Regions from separate parts of the Paenibacillus sp. FW101-FHT12H11 genome, predicted to be linked through region 2. Evidence: predicted binding sites of a transcription regulator. Region 2 holds the regulator's gene; the other holds the start of a gene.
What was found. The regulator LexA, encoded in region 2, represses DNA repair genes until DNA is damaged. The targets are predictions, from matches to a motif close to CGAACATATGTTCG.
Positions count from the first base shown of each region.

Region 1 (3,150 bases), on a different contig from region 2:
CGATCTCAACATGGTCCATGGCGGATTCCACAGGGACCGGGTTGGCGATGATGGCGCCGCCGGCAAGGCCGAGCTCCCACTTCGTGCGGAGCATGGCCGCAATGCCTGCTGCCTCATCGAGGCGGAAGTCTACGCCGTAGCCGCTTTCGCGGGCGTAGAAGGACGGGAACTCGCTCGTTTTGTAGCCAACCACGGGAACACCGTGGGTTTCCAAATATTCGAGCGTGCGCCCAATATCGAGAATGGACTTCACGCCTGCGCAGACAACGGCAACGTTCGTCTGTGCCAGTTCAGTCAAATCGGCGGAGACGTCCATCGTCACTTCGCCTTCGCGGTGTACGCCGCCAATGCCGCCGGTAGCGAACACTTCGATGCCCGCAAGGGCAGCACCGATCATTGTGGCTGCGACAGTTGTCGCGCCGATTTGGCCCGACGAGAGGATGTAAGGGAAGTCGCGGCGGCTGACTTTTTCCACGTGAGGGTTCGTCGCGAAAGCTTCGAGCTCCTGCTCGTTCAAGCCGATTTTGATTTTACCGTCCATGATGCCAATCGTAGCTGGAACGGCGCCGTTATCACGGATGATTTGTTCGACCTTTTTGGCCATTTCTATATTTTGCGGGTAAGGCATCCCGTGAGAAATAATCGTAGTTTCTAAGGCAACAACAGGTTTATTATTCGCCAAAGCGTCTTTCACTTCATCAGTAAACGTTAGGTAAGTTGTATTCATCATTAGGATTCGTCTCCTTTGGTCAAGTGAAGTAGGGTTTGTTGCAGTCGTTCTTCCGTCAGCTCGCTCGCGACAGATTGGTCGGTTTGAAGCGTAATATGTGAAGCAGTAAGTCCATACATACACGATTCCATATAGGTGGATTGCCGCATGACCCCGTAAGCAATACCGGCGACAAAAGCATCGCCTGCACCCGTGACCTCCACAACCTTGGTGGGAATAGGGGGGAAGTGCCGCTCGCCTTCCTCGCCGGCATATATGACGCCTTGACTGCCGAGCGTAATAAAGACATGGCGGACGCCGCGAGCGCGGATCGCTCCTGCAATCGTGCTGTAATCGCTGTTGTTGCCGCCGTCGGGCGCGATGCCTGCCAGCTGGCAAGCCTCTTCCCAGTTAGGGAAGATAGCCGTTACGCCGTGCAGATCTTGCGGGAGCTTTTTAGCCTTTTCCGAAGACACGGGATCGATAAATAGCGGCAGGTTTTCTTCTTTGCATCGATCAATCAGCTCGGCGAGCGTCTCGGCGGGCAAATTCGTATCCGCAATGATGAGCTTGGCTGAAGCCACATGCGGCCATTTGTCGCGCAGCAAAGCAGGTGTACATTTATCGTAGATATCCATATTGGCAAAAGCGAGAAACATCTCGCCTGTCGCGTCGAGCAGCGCCGTGTACGTTCCGGTGTTCTCACCTTGGAGTACGATGGCTTGACTGACATCAACGCCGCGCTTTCGCGTTTCTTCCAGTACCCATTGGCCTGCCTTATCATCGCCAACAACCGTGAGCAGCGCCGCCTGGCAAGCTAGTCCCGCCAGCGTCTCCGCGATATTGCGCGCAACGCCGCCGCAGGACTCCGTCACCGTGACTGGATTCGAAGAGGCCAGACGGATGGCTTGCTTGCTAGTCGCTTTGCTGTCTAGGTTCGCACCGCCGATACATATGACCGTATTCTCATCCGAGGTCACGTATGCGCGCCCGCGGATCGTCCCTTTCTTAGTCAGGGCCGCGATGTAGCCGGCGACAGCGGATCGGGAAATGCCGATGATGCTGGCCATTTCATGCTGAGAGATGAATGGATTCTGACGAATGAGTGCTAAAATTTGCTGTTCACGATCCATGAAATGACTCCTTTCGATCGTAGACTATCTCTAGTTTATATCAGGTTCGGACAAATGTCCAACTAACAAACATTTGTCCTTAAAGTGTTCGCAAATGAAAAAGAGCCTGCCTCCCGAAACCGGGAACAGTGCTCCTAGAATGGCTTATTCCGAATAAGAAGACTCCGAACGGCTTCGGATACCGAGCAGCCCCAGCAGTCCCAACAGGCCGATATAGCTCCATCCGCCCCAGCCCTTATTTGTTTTGTCCTGTGTAGGAACCATTAAGGCTTTCATCGAGGTTGGCGGTGTAAGTCCATATGCCGCGGCATGTTGCTTCATATCCGTAGTCATATGCAGTCTTGCCTCTGCCCCAGGCATACCGAATGGATTGGTCTGATAAAAAGTGGGCGAACCTTGCTTGGCCGCCTCCCAGCTTTCAGCAGAGGAGATCATTTGCTGATTATGAGGATGCTTGCGATAATGATGAGCCCCAAGCAGGACGGTAATACACAGAAATGAAATCAAAGCCAGTTTCATAAATCGGGGAAACATATTCCATACCTCCAAGCACTTCTTAAATAGTGGCCTGTAAATGCAGGTAGGATTAGCTTCCCCAATGCCTGAAAACTTATGTATTTAATAAATGATGACAAACTTATTGATTAATGAATTTCTCAAAAACGAAGCCGAAATCCTTCACTTTGTATTGCTTATGCGTGCTCACGAGCCAGTCGAAAGCGCCTTGATTCACCTGCTTGAATTCCTCAGAGAGCTTCTGCCCTTCGGTTTTCGTCGTACGGTTTAATGTGGCGGAAGCCAGCTCGATACTTTGCTTCGCGTAATCCAGGAAGTGCTCATTTTCCTGTGTGATTTCGGAAATTTTAAACAGAGCTTTATACAAGTCTTTCAGTTCTTCAACATGCTTTTTGTGGACATCAATCGAGAAATGGACAGAACCCAGCACGAATTTGATCTCCACATCGAGATCGACCGTACCTGCTGTTTCGAAAGATACTTGGGAGAGGGCATATTTGCTGTAAGGGTAACGGTTCAGCACCCGTTTCTTGCTTATGGCGCTCGTGCCGTCGAGATGAATTAATGCTTGGTTCGTGAAGCAATATTCATCCGATTTGGATTTAATCAAAAAGAAAATTTTCTCGTTATCCTCATGCATAACATAATCATCGGCATCGACCTTATCGTAATTTTCAGGCTTGATCACGGAACCTACATCACTTAACCCCAGAATATCAGCTGCTACTTTACCAAACATAAAATCAACCCTCTCATGAACAAATAAATACCTATTTAGTATAGTACAAAATA
Region 1 covers NZ_JBYTCO010000011.1:237,599-240,748, reverse strand. Annotated here, with positions in the region: gene AC3WTJ_RS31085 (pseudouridine-5'-phosphate glycosidase) at 1-727, opposite strand, end outside; gene AC3WTJ_RS31080 (carbohydrate kinase) at 730-1,842, opposite strand; gene AC3WTJ_RS31075 (hypothetical protein) at 1,987-2,376, opposite strand; gene AC3WTJ_RS31070 (PH domain-containing protein) at 2,480-3,097, opposite strand.
Region 1: AC3WTJ_RS31080 (carbohydrate kinase) is a predicted target of LexA. The motif match lies at 1,905-1,918, and genes of this name have one in related genera.

Region 2 (3,150 bases):
GAAAATGATCCGGTTAGCGCATGGCGAGCACATATTGAGCAGTTGAAGCGCGTTCGCAAGGTGCTGAACGATAAGCAATATGCAGCGCTGCAATATCGGGCTGCAGGGACTGATTTGCGCGTAGAGCTGCCAGTTGGCCACATTTGGCTTGGCGGGGATAAAGCGAACGCAAGAGGGATTCGCTTTGTTGCGAATATGCCGACGGAAGAAGTATTTACGATGCCCAAACGGACTGGCGTTAACGGGACGGTAACAAGTACCATGCCGCTGAATGTGAATGGCGCATTGGTTGATAAGTTTTCGTTCAGGTTCGAAGACGGGAAGGTCGTAGATTATAAGGCAGAGGTCGGCCATGAGCATTTGACTAGATTATTGGAAATGGACGAAGGCGCTCGTTATTTAGGCGAAGTCGCGCTTGTTCCCTATGATTCGCCGATATCCAATCTAAAACGGATTTTTTACAATACAGGGATTGATGAAAATGCCTCCTGCCATCTTGCTTTGGGCAGCTGCTATCCAATCAATATGAAGGATGGGGCTTCTTTATCCAACGAGGAGCTGAAAGTAAGAGGCGGAAACACTAGCTTGATCCACGTGGATTTCATGATCGGGACGTCTGATCTTGAGATTGACGGTGTGCTTCAGGATGGCAGTCTGGAGCCAATTTTCCGTCAGGGGAATTGGGCGCTTGCATTTTAAGCCTTTGAATTAGTAATAAAACCGAGGGATGGTTTGTCCTTCGGTTTTTTTGATTTTATAGGGGAACTATAGTCCCTTATATGTTTGAAAAAGCACCTCATCCACTAGTGGGGGGGAACAGCAGTTCATTCGCTAATCTGTTGATTTCACTTGTAAAACGATTGTTGGACGTCAAATAAAGTTCTGTAGTTCCTTTTCGAGATTACAATGGCTATTTCTCTCCAAATAGAGTACTTAAGTTCCCTTATCCTTTTCGTGGACCCTTAGCTGGATTCGCGCGCACCTAAAAGGACCGTCAGGATGATTCACCTGACGGTCCTTTTTAGTCTTACATATCGCGGAATAATCCGATGACACGGCCTAGAATCGTAACATTCTTGAGCAGAATCGGCTTCAAAGCAGAGTTTTCCGGTTGAAGGCGGATATGATCCTTCTCTTTGTAAAAACGTTTGACTGTCGCTTCGTCGTCTTCCGTCATCGCGACTACGATGTCACCGTTGTTCGCTGTTTGCTGCTGCTTGACGATAACATAATCGCCGTTATGTATACCGGCTTCGATCATACTGTCTCCCAGGACGCTAAGCATAAACACATTGTTGTCTCCGACCATGCTGACTGGAAGAGGGAAGTAGTCTTCGATGTTCTCTGTCGCCGTAATCGGTACCCCGGCGGTAACTTTACCTACGAGCGGTACGCGTGCAACGGAAACAGCGAAATGAGTCTCGGCGCCGTCTAAGCCAAGAATCTCGATAGCGCGAGGTTTGGTTGGATCGCGACGAATCAAACCTTTCTTCTCAAGACGCTCCAAATGCCCGTGTACGGTTGAACTGGAGGCTAGTCCGACAGCCTCGCCGATTTCGCGTACGGAAGGCGGGTAACCCTTATCTTTCACTTCGTTCTTAATGTATTCTAAAATAGCTTGTTGACGCTGCGAAATCTTACTCAATAGTTATCACTCCAATACTGGGAATCATTACCCAAAGTATAACATAGAACCCGAGTTCGTACAAACATAAGTTCGAATAAATCGTTGACTCAAACATGTGTTCGTGTTATTCTAAAAACAGAACAAATGTTTGGGGGATGATTATTCATGTATATGGCCTACTCACACACTACCAATTCACGCACACCTCATAGATCAACTGCCGCGTCCAAAGGGATTGCAACCAAATCACGTAATACGAAAACAATCATTCGATTTCTTTTTATTGCATTAATTCTGGGGACTGTCTTCTCATTCGGTGCCATGGTACAAGCTTATGCGGCGGCGTCTTCACCGACGGGCAGTATATCTAATCACGCTGAAACTAAGAAAGTTGTTCAGGAGCAAGTTGTCATTCAAGAGGGGGACACGCTCTGGGGTATTGCGACTGCTCATAAGAAAGATGGAGAGAACATTCGTTCCTATATAGATGAGATTAAGACAAAAAATCATTTAACTACGAGCTCCTTGAAAGAAGGACAGGTTTTATTGCTCCCTTAATCATTACTATCCTATGGAATGGAAATAGACGAATAGAGGCTAGGAATTATTCCTATGCCTCTTTTAGTTGTTTTCTTGACATTCCACTAGAGGGATGGCAAAGTAATAGTCATATTGAATTTTTGAACTGGAGGATCACTATGAGTGACAGTATGGAAAAAAACATCGAGCGCATTAATGAGCTTGCTCGTAAAGCGAAAACCGTTGGCTTATCGGATGCGGAAATCGATGAACGAAATGAACTGAGAAAAAAATATATTGAGGCTTTCCGAGGCAATCTTAAAGTTCAACTTGATTCCATCAAGTTCACGGACGAAGAGTAGTTGCTTTTTCACATAGAAACAACATTCAAAGGGGAAATGAATGATGACGTTGAAGGCTGTACTTTTTGATTTAGATGATACGCTCTTGTGGGATGACCGCAGTGTACAAGAAGCTTTTGAAGCAACTTGCTCGGAGGCGGCGAAACACGCGGCAGTGAATCCGGAAGAATTGGAAGCTGCTGTTCGTAAAGAAGCCCGTGCTTTATACGAATCCTATGAACCTTTTCCATTCACCAAGATGATTGGCATTAATCCGTTTGAAGGGCTTTGGGCTAATTTTACACAAGGTGAAAATGAAAATTTCCGCAAGCTGCAAGCATTAGCACCAGGTTATCGCACGGAAGCGTGGACTCGCGGGCTTCGCGCGTTAGGAGTAGAAGATGCAGAGCTGGGGTACAAGCTCGGCGAGCTTTTTCCTGCTGAACGCCGCAAGCGCCCGTACGTTTATGAAGAAACGTTCCGTGTACTTGACGCATTGAAGGGTAACTACAAGCTGCTGCTCCTAACAAACGGATCGCCTGATCTTCAAAAAGAAAAATTAGCTGACGTGCCAGCGATTACGTCCTATTTCGATCATATTGTCATTTCCGGGGAATTTGGAGTGGGTAAACCCGATGTTTCTATATTCCACCATGCGCTGGA
Region 2 covers NZ_JBYTCO010000002.1:470,430-473,579, reverse strand. Annotated here, with positions in the region: gene AC3WTJ_RS07835 (aminopeptidase) at 1-699, shown strand, start outside; gene lexA (transcriptional repressor LexA) at 1,028-1,645, opposite strand; gene AC3WTJ_RS07825 (LysM peptidoglycan-binding domain-containing protein) at 1,793-2,185, shown strand; gene AC3WTJ_RS07820 (DUF896 domain-containing protein) at 2,326-2,508, shown strand; gene AC3WTJ_RS07815 (HAD family hydrolase) at 2,552-3,150, shown strand, end outside.